Regions from separate parts of the Pseudocalidococcus azoricus BACA0444 genome, predicted to be linked through region 1. Evidence: riboswitches for the same ligand, from Rfam matches in the RefSeq annotation. Region 1 holds a riboswitch; each other region holds the start of a gene.

Region 1 (4,374 bases):
ATGTTAAAATGAATATTACTTCCTCGGATCAACCTCGACTCTTTCTCTGGTAGCTAATTCTAATTTCTATGAGCAAATCATCATTGCCAAAGTCACAACCCTTCCCAAGCGAAGATGTACCTAGTTGTGATGTGCCCCTCGTTCATCTGGAGCAGGTTCGGCAGGTTCAACCAGATGTGATGTCATTAAATCAGGCGCAACAGATGGCAGAATTTTTCAGTGCGCTGGCGGATCCGAGCAGGTTACGGTTGATGTCAGCCTTAGCCCGTCAAGAACTCTGTGTCTGTGATTTAGCGGCGGCGGTGAAAGTGAGTGAATCGGCGGTTTCTCATCAATTACGAATTTTGCGATCGCAGCGCCTAGTCAAGTATCAACGGGTCGGACGGAATGTTTACTATAGCCTTGCAGATCATCATGTGATGAATCTGTACCGAGAAGTTGCAGCGCATTTGAATGAACCAGATTAAAGAGATATCAGAGATGATTCTGAGATCGCTGCTTTATTTCATCATGGCGGGCTTATGCGAGATTGGCGGCCGATACCTAGTTTGGTTATGGGTACGGGAAGGCAAAAGTGGATGGTTGGCATTAGCCGGAGCACTTTTACTCACCGTTTATGGATTTGTAGCAACGCCTCAACCTGCCAACTTTGGACGAGCCTATGCCGCTTATGGCGGAATTTTTATAATCCTATCTATCACCTGGGGCTGGATGGAAAGTAGATCAGATTATGCCTGACCGCATGGATTGGTTTGGAGCCGCAATCACCTTGGTTGGTGTATTGGTGATGATGTATGCGCCTAGAATTTAATTCTATCGTTAGAAGATACATCTTCCTGGGAAGCACAAGAACTTGTTCGCTGAAATAGACGTTGATCCTCTTGCATTATTCAGCCTGATTGGATCGCCTTTGTTGAAGCTGCAACCCTAACAACAAACCGATCGCGACAATCCCAGTCATGTAACATAAGCTGATTAGCCGGACGTGCAGTGGTGGAGCTATACCTTCAACCTCTAGAGTTTGAGCTATCTGTAGGGGGCGAAACTGTCGATTTGAAATAGGTCGAGGTGTTACTTCCACGTCTATCTGATGCGATGCTCCATCAAAAAACTGCTCCTGCCATCGTAATTGTCCTGTCGAGTCAGTTGTCCCATTGTAGGCAAATGAAATCCAGCCATTTTCCATCTGAGTCGCTCTGACTTTGACCATCACATCCGTAACAGGTTGCTGAGTTCTCGCATCAGTGATGCTCACTTGAAAATTTGCCAGCCTTCCAACTACAGCCCTCTGATCGCCCGATAGCTGAGCTTTTAATCCATCCTCTTGTCGTTGGCTGGGGTAAGGGGCAGGGGGGGGCACTTCTGTAAGGTGGGACATTGCCATTGAGTGGTGCGATTGTGCCACTTCAGCACTCACATTGACATAGAGCAGTGCTGCGATCGCCACGACAACGGCTGCACTCAGTAACAGCCGCACGGGTTTTGGGGCAATCTCTCCAGGTTGAATGCCCCGTCTTTGACCAATGACCCATCCCCCTACCAATCCTGCTAAAAGCAGAACAGCAGCCAGAATCGCAAAATTCTGATATTTCACGCCGTTTTCACTCACAGAGATTGGCAGCGTTTGCTCAAATGGTGCAAACGCATTTGCAACTTGTGGAGTGACCCTTGCTTTTAGTTGATAAACTCCCCGTGTTGGCATCATCTGTTGAAATTGCACTTCTCCAGCAGGAGCAAGCGTTTTGAGGTCTAGTAGGGTTGTGCCTTCGACGATCGGAAAGTCGGTCGTAAACCAAGGTGTTGTCAGAGGCGTTAGCAACTGCAAGTGGACAGTAGCGTTTTTAAGTGGTTGTCCAGATGCATCGATCGCCTGCACAGTGAATCGAGTTGGAAGCTGGTTCGTGCTGGCTTCTGCTTCAAAAGGACGAATATCCTCCAGCGACGGCTCAGTTGATAATCGAACCGTTGGTTGAGGCGCTTGTGTAAATCCGATGGCTTCATAAACAAGCAGGCTCATGAGGCATATTGCCCCAATGAGCATAGAACACTTCATTGCTCTCATTTTGGTTCAGAGTTAATTGCTGTAGGAACGACGCCATTTAGTGACAAGCCACGGTTGCAGTGTGGTGACGCAGCGAGTGAACTCGATCGTGTACAGCCGGGTAAGTCGTGAAATAGATCGTCCAGAGAACCAATGAGCACAGCGAAATGTAGAGTGTTGCTTGCACAGGCATGGAAAGAGTAAACCGAATTGCCTGTTGCCGAACTAAATTGAACGTTTGAGCCGTCATCTTATACCTCGAAGATGCGAGAAGGATTTAGCTATTGGCGGGCATCCTGGCTTAGAGAATCACTTTTCTCTTTACAGTTGCGAGACAGCGGTAGATTTTCACTACACTTTCCCCCTCACGCTTAACGGCTGCTCCCCGTTAAAACCGATAGCCTCAGAACTATACCACAGTCTGTAGAAGCACATAGGTCTTCAAAGAAAAGCTTTACACTCTTGAATGGTGCGTGACGGCGTAAAGTACACTCCGTTACTTAAATTGAGTTGCTCTGCTCAGAGGTTGACTGAGGAGGAAGAGGTTGATGCAAAGTGAGGAAATAGCCCCTTGGAAGCATGAACTTTCTTAAAAGCTTTCCTAGCCTAATCGTATGGTGATACGGTTAATTATGAAAGAATTATGAAAAACTTTTAGAAATGGCGCTCCCAAATCACCCTCCTAGCTTGCCAGAGGTTTACCGCAGCATTGCGATTCCTAATGCCAAAGGCTTTTGGCGCAAGATGCTAGCGTTCGCAGGACCTGGTTATCTTATTTCAGTAGGCTACATGGACCCTGGCAACTGGGCAACGGACATTGCTGGAGGCTCCCGGTTTGGATACACACTGTTGAGCGTGATTTTGCTCTCAAACGTGATGGCGATCCTGCTGCAATCGCTGTGTGTGCGATTAGGGGTAGCCACTGGAAAAGATTTAGCGCAGGCTTGCCGGGACTATTTCAGCCCCCGTGTCAGTTTCATACTTTGGGTGCTGTGTGAAATTGCGATCGCCGCCTGTGATTTGGCAGAGCTACTGGGAAGCGCGATCGCCTTACAACTGCTGTTTGGCATTCCCATACTATGGGGCGTATGTATCACGGCACTGGATGTCCTGGTGTTGCTATTCCTGCAAGGCAAAGGATTTCGCTATGTGGAAGTGCTCGTCATCATGCTGGTGGCAACTGTTGGGCTGTGCTTTGGAGCAGAAATTCTGTTTTCTCAACCTGATGTTGGCGGAATTTTACAGGGCTATTTGCCCAATCGGGAGATTTTGCGAAACCCAGAGATGCTTTATATTGCGGTCGGAATTTTGGGCGCAACGGTGATGCCGCACAACCTTTATCTGCATTCGTCGATCGTTCAGACTCGCGCTTGGCAACCAACACCCGAAAAGAAATGGGAAGCGATCAAGTTTGGCACGATTGATTCGACAGTTGCCCTCTCGTTTGCCCTATTCATCAACTCTGCCATTTTGATCGTTGCCGCAGCAACCTTTCATTTCTCTGGTTATCACGAAGTCGCTGAGATTCAGGATGCTTACAAATTACTGTCTCCTTTGCTAGGCGTGAGTGCTGCCAGTACCATTTTTGGATTAGCTTTGCTAGCTTCAGGCCAGAGTTCAACCCTAACAGCGACGTTGGCAGGACAGATTGTAATGGAAGGGTTTCTGGGATTCCGGCTACCATCCTGGTTGCGCCGATTAGCTACTCGCTTGCTAGCTATCATTCCCGCTTTGATTGCAATCGTGTTTTTTGGTGAACAAAGTACAGGAAAGCTACTTATTTTCAGTCAAGTAGTACTAAGTCTGCAACTTTCCTTTGCTGTGATTCCATTGGTAATGTTTACGAGTGATCGCCGCCTGATGGGCGAGTTTGTCAATCCCAAGTGGTTGAAAGTGTTGGCTTGGGCAGTTACGACCATTATTGTTTCTCTGAATGTTTGGCTACTTTTACAAACAGCAATGGGATTAATTAATTAGCCTCTCAATAATCGCAATTTACTCAATCCTTTATGCCCCAAAACCCCAAAGGGTAGGGTGATATTATCTGCAAAGTTTACAATCAACAGAATCACGACAAAACCGAGGGCAAAAATAATGTTTTGTTTGGCGACTCCTTGAGAGCGATGACCCAAACGAATTGCGTGTTCTAGCTGCTCCAAACGATCCGCCATTAAGGCAATACCTGCTGCTTCTAACGCCACATCACTACCAGCGCTACCCATCGCACATCGCAATACCAACGAATGCCTGACCTAAAGCGGTTGCATCATTAATGCCCATTCCAAGCTTTAAGGCGTAAAGGTAAACCGGCCATTGACTTTTTCACCCCGAAT
Region 2 (4,374 bases), on a different contig from region 1:
CGTCTCTAATAGTTAACCCTGACAGGGGTACTTAACCTTAAAAAGAGCGATTAAGAGCAATATGTCTAGTGACTACGCCCATTGCAGCAAGCTTATCCTACTGCTAGACGTAACATATCTAAACTTCTAGGTGACTTTACCGAATCTCTAGGGGGAGATCAACCCTGTGACAGTTATCCCCTAAATTAGATATTTTGTATGAATCAAGGAATTTTGCAAAAAGATTCTGGCATATTTTATTAAAGATTTTCTGAGCCGTTACCAGGCCTGGGATTTCGGCGGATATGGAGTTAACCCCTAGCGTTAAAATTCAGGGTAGGTTAATCAGATTATTGAAACCTTTGTTTTAGTTGTATAGGTTCTTTTAATAATGTAGCGATGACTACTTTAGTTGAGAGAGAGGGCAGCTTATCCAAGAAAAAACCGAAACTACCTACCCAGATTATGGGTTCAGGGAGAGCGAACCATGCCAATTTAGTGGTGCAGTCTTCAGATTGGCACAGGGTTAGGGGTTGGGAAAGACCATGAATCGTTTCTTTAGAAAAACTTATGCAGTCTTTGGCAACCGTTATTGGTTCTTGGCAACCCGCCGTCATTCTCCATCAGCACTATCCCCAGATGGCCATAACAAAGGAGCTACACGCGTAGGTCGCCGAAAGGCGAATGGTAGGATGCAGATTAGTCTGGCATATATCACTTATATATAGCCTGTAATCTTGATTGGACGTTTTATTCTATGGAAATTGTCGAATTGGCCACGCGACTCCAAGCCCAGCTTGACCCAATGACAAATCTAGAAATTCTCGGAGTTGCCCCAATTGACCAGGCCCAGGAGAGCGATATCACGTTTCTCGTCAATCCCAAATATGCCCATAAGCTCCAGGATTGCCAGGCGGGAGCAATTCTTGTTAATGAAGATTTTGATGCCCCTGCCCCCTGCCCCCTCCTACGGGTCAAACATCCCTACCTCGCTTTTGCCCAGGCCATTGAATTGTTTTATCCGCCCACACCGTTGCCAACCCAAATTCACCCTACCGCCGTCATTGGCCAGAACGTGAGTGTTGGGGAGGATGTGGCAATTGGGGCCTATGTGGTAATTGGTGATGATGTGGTAATTGGCCATCGGGTCACGATCCATCCCCATTGTGTGATTTATCGGGGGGCCAGCCTGGGTGACGATACGCTCCTCCATAGTCATGTGGTGATTCGCGAGCAGGTCAAACTGGGCAATCAGGTGATTATTCAGAATGGAGTCGTAATTGGGGCGGATGGCTATGGGTTTGTCACCTTACCCAATGGACAACATCACAAAATCCCCCAAGTCGGGACGGTGGTGATTGAAGATCAAGTGGAAATTCAAGCCAACACCACCATTGATCGGGCTACCCTTGGGGAAACCCGCCTAGGCAAGGGCACAAAGGTAGATAATCTGGTTCAGATTGCCCATAACTGCACAGTGGGTCAGCATTCACTCTTATGTGGACAGGTTGGCCTGGCGGGTTCAACCCAAGTCGGTAATCATGTAGTTCTGGCAGGACAGGTGGGGGCGGCGGGGCATTTAAGTATTGGGGATGGGACAATGGCTGGGGCCAAAACGGGCATTAATAATTCTCTCCCAGCTGGAAGTCGGGTCAGTGGTTATCCAGCGATGGATCATAAGGTGTGGTTACGCGTGGTCGCTGAACTTAAGCAATTGCCCCAATTAATGAAGCGACTCCGCAAACTCGAAAACCAGCTTTCCCAAGATTGACTCCCATCTGCCTATCCAAAGCACTTGACCAATTCAGAATTACCCCAGGTTTCAACCCACAAGCTAGAAGTGTTGTCTAAGGGTCATTGCTTGAAATAACGTTAGACGGCGGTTTTACTCACCTCTAACCTCCAGGAACAGGAAATATAACTGCAATGACTTGAGAAGCGAAGAAAGCGAGCCCAACACCACAAATCACTAGACCAGCAGAACGCAGCTTGGCTGGAGATTGTAGCTCCGCTTCTCGCCTAAGAATGGTTGCCTTGCCAACCCGGAACGCAAGGAGTGACACAAAAAGTTGAACAACTGTAAAGCCTATGAGATATGCCAGTAAAGGGGTCATCTCCGCACCGAAAATGGACTCACCATAGGCATAACCATGGAATAAACCGGCAACTGCTGACAAACCTGCAATGACACCAGTATTGGGGCTATCCTTTATAACCAACAAAATACCGAATAACAAGATTGATCCAGAGACAAATAGCTCTACCCCCGGAAAATTGATGCCTGCTAGGTGCGCCCCTGTGCCAAGCATCGCTGTTAACACAAACGAAATCGGAATCAAGATTCCTTGCCGTTTGATTGCACCAAGCAAACCAATTGCCACAATAAACGCAAAATGGTCAAGTCCAATCAGGGGATGGGCTATACCAGATATGAAACCCTCGAAGAAGGTGGATGGCATTCTACCCCCCATTCCATGATGGGCAGAAGCAGGAGTTGCTGTCAGCAACAAAACACTTATCAAAACAGCCAATGCGCCTGCTTGTTGGGAAACCTTACTAAAACAGGAAAATCGAAAATCCTTAAACTTATCCATTCTCTGTACCTCGCAGATATAGAAATGAGTTAGATCATCGGCGGGCATCCTGACTCAGAGATTTTCATAATCTCATTACAGTTGCGGGACAGTGTTGGACTCACACCAAACTTTCCCCGTTACCTCTGGCGGCTGAACTCCGGCAGAACCGACTGAATAAACATATCACACCTGAGAAAAAACTTTTCTGGGTTCAAAACTAACTTAATGCTGAGTGTCTCATCAACAATCATCAGTAACGCCTCAACAAAGGACTCAAGCCGTCTAACGACCAAGCTCACCGGACGCAGATAAACTTTAAGACCAAACCGACATACTAAGGCGTTCCGGTGCAGCACCTGGTTGGGCCCGCACTGAGCTGCACCTTAGACACTTTAGCGGCGATTTCTGTCCGGCGAGTCGCGAGATTCAGCAGGTACGTAGGTCAACCTGATCACATCGTCGCCAATCCGGTCATGAGTCGTGAGTTGGAGCGGCGGTCGAGGTCCGGCGAAATATGGTTTACCGTGACCAAGCACGACGGGGTGCAGGTAGATTCGATACTCATCGATCAGGCCAAGTTCGGTGAGGCTGTGCGCCAAGTCCGGGCCAGCAACTTCGATCTCCCCGTCGCGCTCGGCCTTCAACGCGCGGATCGCGCCCTCAAGATCATGCTTAATAAGCATGGCGTTGGGGCCGACCGATTTCAACGAGCGCGAGACGACCCATTTCGGCTGGTTCCGCCACGCCACCGCAAAAGCATATTCCTCTGCATCCCATTCAGGGTGATCGTCGTCCCAGGAACGCATGACCTCATACATTTTGCGACCGTACACACTACCCGCCTGCCCTTGAGCCTCCTCAATGAAGTGGCGGAAGAGCGTGGGGTTTGGTGCAAACTCAATAAAGTCGACGTAGCCGTCCAGGGACTGGTTCATTCCGAACACGAGCTTGGCCATACCCACATCCCTTCTTTGCGCGCTGAACGTGTTCTTTGCGGTCTAACGGCAGTAAGTTTAGCCGCTGCCAAATAACTTGGACACACACAAACTATACTAGTTGCAGTCGGCTACAATACGTTTGTTCTACAGACGGCTCGATTCCTCCAAGCTCTTTCGCTGTCATTTAGAACATCTCTCGATTATCCTAACGAAACATCTTGAACCGCTGTCTGTGAAACTAGTATATCTACAGCAAAAAGCTAGATAACTAAGTCTGAGGTATATTTGTAATTCCTTTTGCCTGAAAATACCCCAAATTTAATCATTATTTAATATTTTACTAGATAATCATCTATATCAGTTGTTTATCAGTTTTTATGAGTATTAACGTCCCACCGCCAAAACTCTTAGTGCAGGCCAGTCATGCTCTGCGAATCAAACATTACTCCTATCAAACTGAGAAGTCCTATATCTACTGGATATGGGAGCCGAGTAGATCACAGCCTTTTTGGCTCACTTAGCGGTTGAGGGTAAAGCCTCCCCTTCTACTCAGAACTAAGCTTTAAGTGGATTATTGTTTATTAATTGAAATGTATTAAATCATAAATTAGAGTTTATATTTATTTACCTAGGAATTAAATACTAACCTACCTGAAACCATTACAGTTAGCAGTTTTTACTGTCTCAGTTTTGATAGAAATGACTCTATTTTGGGGATAACTCTAGATGACATTGGCTTAACATATTGGCCGCAAACTGCCCCATGTAGGCCTGGTTAAAGGGGAAACTTTGGTCGTAGGTTTGGGTTTGACCTAAATCCAGGCAATTTTGGAAATAGGCACTAGCCCCTAGCGGAAACTGTAGGGAGTTGAGGAACAGGC
Region 3 (4,374 bases), on a different contig from region 1:
TTGACTCCATCTATCACAATGCGCTTGAGACCAACTTTAGGAATTTCCTCTGTAGCTGCTTCCCATTCCCACAAAGCCGAGCAGGTTGCGGTTTTGTCCCCTCTAAGAACTAACTGCCCTAATTCATTGGCTAAATCAGGATAATCACCAAACTGTACTGCCTCAGCATGATCACGGGTAGATAAAACAGTCGGATTTGACTCTAGGTAAGCTTGCCAAAACTGAGCTACAGATTTCGCTCTACAGAACTCATCCAACATATACAAGCCAGTAAAAAACAGCATATAGCAAACAGTAATGATTCGTGAGATTAGCTCAACATTATTCGTGGCCGATTAATTTTGACTTAACCCCAGGCCTAAAAAAGAGCTACTCCTGACCAAGGGCAGTGATGATCAAACAGTCTCACAAATGAAGACGGATTGCCGTATCTTTATCTCTCGCAAGTACACACAACTGTTGGATAATTTAGCTCAATAAACCTGCCACCAATCGCTGCGAATCCAAGTTCCGGCCAATGAAAACTAGACGGGTTTGGCGGGGTTCTTCAGGTTGCCAGAGTCGATCATAGAAATAATTGAGGCGTTGGCCCACTCCCTGCATCACCAGGCGCATTGGTTTTTCAGGAACAGCCACAAATCCCTTGATCCGATAAATTTCTTCGGTTTTCACCAGAGCGTCCAGACGTTGGCGCAGGACTTCCGGCTGAAATTCCTGATCCTGAATTATATAGGCGGAATTAATCTCATCATCGTGATCATGGTCTTCTTCCAAATCATGATGACTGGGGCGAGCGTCTAAATCGTCTTCCACGGCGGCCTGAAACCCCAAAACTAAATTCAAATCGGCCTGGGCCTGGTGGGTAGCAAAGATTTTAACGCGAGGGGAGAGTTCCTGCTGGAGTTTGGTAATGACCTGGGCCTGGGTGGCAGCATCCACTTGATCGGTTTTATTGAGAATCACCAAATCCGAGCAGGCCAATTGATCTTCAAACAGTTCTCCGAGGGGAGTGTCATGATCCAAGCTCTCATCGGCCTGGCGTTGAGCCTCAATTGCGGCTAAATCTGGGGCAAATTGACCGGCCGCCACCGCCGCACAATCCACAACCGTGACCACACCATCCACCGTTGCCCCCTGCCGAATGTCTGGCCAGCGAAAGGCTGTTACCAGGGGTTTGGGGAGAGCCAGGCCAGAGGTTTCAATCAAAATATGATCGAGTTGATCCCGTCGTTTTAGGAGTTGTAGCATGGTTGGTAAAAATTCTTCCTGAACCGTGCAACACAAGCAGCCATTGGTTAACTCCCAAATTTTGCTGTCTTCACAGGTTTCAGGGGTGCAGGAGCGCAACAAATCCCCATCAATGCCAATTTCCCCAAATTCATTCACTAAGACTGCAATCCGCCGCCCTTGATTGTTTTGGAGAAGATGACGAATTAGGGTTGTTTTACCACTGCCTAAAAAGCCAGTGATGATGGTGACAGGAATTTTACTAGCCATATCGCGGGTGCCCCATGGAAAATTAAATAACGAGCGGTTGAAAGCGTTGGGCTGACCAGATTTCTATGGTTTTGATCGGTCTGAATAGCCTACCTAACGCTGTGGTTTAAGATTTTGCCCTTGATAAGGTTAATGCGGATTTTTATTTTTCACAGGGGATGGAGTAGCATCCGTTCCGGTTTCCTTGCGGCCACGATACCAACCGATGACATAGCCAATAATTCCGGCCCCAATCCCGGCTTGAGTGGCAAACAAAAGGGACTCTATCTCACCACTAGCTGGCTCAAAAATGGGATTAAACCAGGTTTCGTAGTCAGGATGAATCTCATTAATTGCTGCCTCAGCCTGGCCATCTGCACCAGAAAATTCTGCTCCCTTAGCCACCACTAGCGGGACTATGGCCAGGGAAATGACACCCAAAACCAAGATCCAATTAGTCCAAGATGGTTGATTTTTCACCGTTCTTACCTTTCATTGATGATTGTATAAAAGGGTTCTGAATTCTCGTGATCATGCGTCTTTAGTAGTGACAGGAGAAATTGAACCGAGATTGAGTAGATTTAACATCCGTAACTCATCAGGAGAATAGGCCTCGAGCCAGTTCCAAACTAAGACCGTCAACAATCCCTCACTTAGGGCCAAAGGAATTTGGGTAATCATAAAAATCCCCCCAAACTTCAGAAATGAGGCTAAAACCCCACCCACTGGGGCCGGAAATGCTAAGGCTAGTTGCAAGGATGTGACCCCATAGGTTGCCAGATCTGCTAGGGCGGCGGCTAAGAAAATCGCCACTTTCTGCTTGTGGGTTGTTTTGAGAACCAGCCAATAGACTCCATAGGCAACCAATGGGCCAACCACAGCCATCGAAACCGCATTGGCTCCTAGAGTTGTCAAACCACCGTGGGCTAAAAGCAGGGCCTGGAACAGTAAGACCAGTGCACCCAAAACACTCATCACCCAAGGGCCAAACAAAATCGTCCCCAGGCCTGTCCCAGTCGGATGAGAACAACTGCCGGTGACTGAAGGAAGTTTGAGAGCGGACAAGACAAACGTAAAAGCCCCAGCCAACGCCAAAAGCAGCTTTAATTCCGGCTGTTCCTTGACAATGCGGTTTAGAGAGCGGAAGCCAAGCCAAAAACAAGGCAGAAAAACAATCCACCAAAAGACCGCCCACTTCAGGGGTAAGAAGCCTTCCATAATGTGCATGGCATAGGCGGGAGCGGGAGAGGCGATAACCAGATAAAAACTTAACCCAGCTATCATCCCCAGACTTAACCAGCGGGAAATATTCATGTTTGCCTGTACCTCGCAGACGTAACTTTTATTGGTGTTCATCATATCGGCGGGCATTCTGACTGAGAGAACTTAGGTTAGACATTCTCATCACAGTTGCGGGACAGCGGTAGATTGGGCACTACACTTTCCCCCTTGCGTTTGATGGCTGCTCCCCACCAAAACCGATTTCACCACCATATCATCTGGCCGGATTTCCTGAGTAATTGATTGTTCCTCGGCAACTCGCGTCCTCCAGTAAATCCCCACCTTAGTGACCTGATAGGATTGAAGTAATCCAGCCAGTCATTGGCCTGGACTTGAGCGGCAATTTTTGCCTGCCCCTTGTGTACCCGTAGCTCAGCGGATAGAGCACTCGCCTTCTAAGCGATCGGTCGTTGGTTCGATCCCAACCGGGTACGTTCTTGATATACCGTTACTTCAATGCTTGCAACCCTATCTTTGTCGGCCTTCATAGTGTTATTAGCTGTTATAAACTGATAGGAGATGATGCTAAATGATGGCAAATGAGCCAAAAAACGAGCCAAATACGAGCGGTGAATGAGCGGCCGGTGTAGAGTTAAGCGTCCAGGCCAGGGGGGAAGTTTAGCGATTCAGGCGACATATTCGTTGACGTATTTCTAGAGCCACAACTCGGATCATTGGAGCACGCAGGCAATACCCGCCAACGGGATTTTCTCTAAGAGAAAGCGATTAAGCATGGCTGAGATGGCCGGGGCACGAGGTTTCCACTGGGGATTCTCGACAAACTGGCGACCACAATCACGGCATTTATAATTCTGCTTTCCACGACGGGTCGTCCCATTTTTCATGATGTCGTCTGAGCCGCAGGTCGGGCATTGCAGGAAGCGAGGGATGTTAGACATGGAACTGTTAAAGAACTACTGGACTTTTTTTATCTGACCTTTACAAAATGGCACTACTAAATTTGCCCCAAGACCAAGCAGATAAATAATAAAGTTCCGGGTAGAGGGGAACGGGGCAAGTGGATAACCAAAGGACAACAAAAATCACCACAAAACTTGAGCATAGGTAAGGAATTATCGGGATCGTGCAAGAACTGCATCTAATGCCATATTGCCCGGAATTACTGTGCCTTAGTACTGAATTTGTAAAGTCACCGTGGCTTCCACCTGTTGTTCTCCGGCAATGACTGGGGTTGGTGGGGCCGCATCAGCCGTGGTCGCAACACGCATCATCATTGGGTTAGGGGGGGGCATTGGGGGAGTAGCATTGTTAATTTGAATGCCAATAATTTGCTGGGGCTTGAGACCAAGGGTATTCAAAACAACACTGGCCTGGGCCTGGGCATCGAGGGTAGCCCGTTGGAGAGCAACTTTTTGGGCCGCAGAAAACTGGCTATCGGCTAGGATCAGGCTGACATTTTCAATCGTGGTGGCCCCAGCTTTGATGGCTGCATCTAAAATCGTGCCAGTGGATTCAGTGCTAGTGGTAAAGCTGACAGTATTCCGAGCCGTATATCCCCTTAAAATCCGTTGATTGTTGCTGTAGTCGTAGTTGGGGGAAAGATTAATCCCAGTGGTTTGGAGCTTACTAACATTATTGGCTTTCAAAACATTGACA

What was found. A riboswitch is a leader RNA that binds a small molecule or an ion and turns the genes downstream of it on or off. The one in region 1 is predicted to bind cobalamin.
Region 2: linked by a shared signal. The riboswitch ahead of RIF25_RS02735 (HupE/UreJ family protein) and the one ahead of RIF25_RS12965 (hypothetical protein) in region 1 are both predicted to bind cobalamin.
Region 3: linked by a shared signal. The riboswitch ahead of RIF25_RS09525 (energy-coupling factor ABC transporter permease) and the one ahead of RIF25_RS12965 (hypothetical protein) in region 1 are both predicted to bind cobalamin.

Annotation. Positions count from the first base shown of each region.
Region 1 covers NZ_JAVMIP010000015.1:72,835-77,208, forward strand. Annotated here, with positions in the region: gene RIF25_RS12950 (ArsR/SmtB family transcription factor) at 69-467, shown strand; partial or broken gene RIF25_RS12955 (YnfA family protein) at 481-811, shown strand; gene RIF25_RS12965 (hypothetical protein) at 887-2,017, opposite strand; cobalamin riboswitch at 2,311-2,455, opposite strand; gene RIF25_RS12970 (Nramp family divalent metal transporter) at 2,702-4,018, shown strand; partial or broken gene RIF25_RS12975 (heavy metal translocating P-type ATPase) at 4,015-4,324, opposite strand; gene RIF25_RS12980 (hypothetical protein) at 4,330-4,374, opposite strand, start outside.
Region 2 covers NZ_JAVMIP010000002.1:60,236-64,609, reverse strand. Annotated here, with positions in the region: gene lpxD (UDP-3-O-(3-hydroxymyristoyl)glucosamine N-acyltransferase) at 737-1,750, shown strand; gene RIF25_RS02735 (HupE/UreJ family protein) at 1,875-2,573, opposite strand; cobalamin riboswitch at 2,596-2,741, opposite strand; gene RIF25_RS02730 (dihydrofolate reductase family protein) at 2,948-3,511, opposite strand; gene RIF25_RS02725 (glycosyltransferase family 2 protein) at 4,199-4,374, opposite strand, start outside.
Region 3 covers NZ_JAVMIP010000008.1:76,092-80,465, forward strand. Annotated here, with positions in the region: gene RIF25_RS09510 (ASCH domain-containing protein) at 1-284, opposite strand, end outside; gene cobW (cobalamin biosynthesis protein CobW) at 469-1,497, opposite strand; gene RIF25_RS09520 (energy-coupling factor ABC transporter substrate-binding protein) at 1,627-1,956, opposite strand; gene RIF25_RS09525 (energy-coupling factor ABC transporter permease) at 2,008-2,790, opposite strand; cobalamin riboswitch at 2,822-2,974, opposite strand; tRNA gene RIF25_RS09530 (tRNA-Arg) at 3,119-3,191, shown strand; partial or broken gene RIF25_RS09535 (IS1/IS1595 family N-terminal zinc-binding domain-containing protein) at 3,534-3,656, opposite strand; gene RIF25_RS09540 (SIMPL domain-containing protein) at 3,888-4,374, opposite strand, start outside.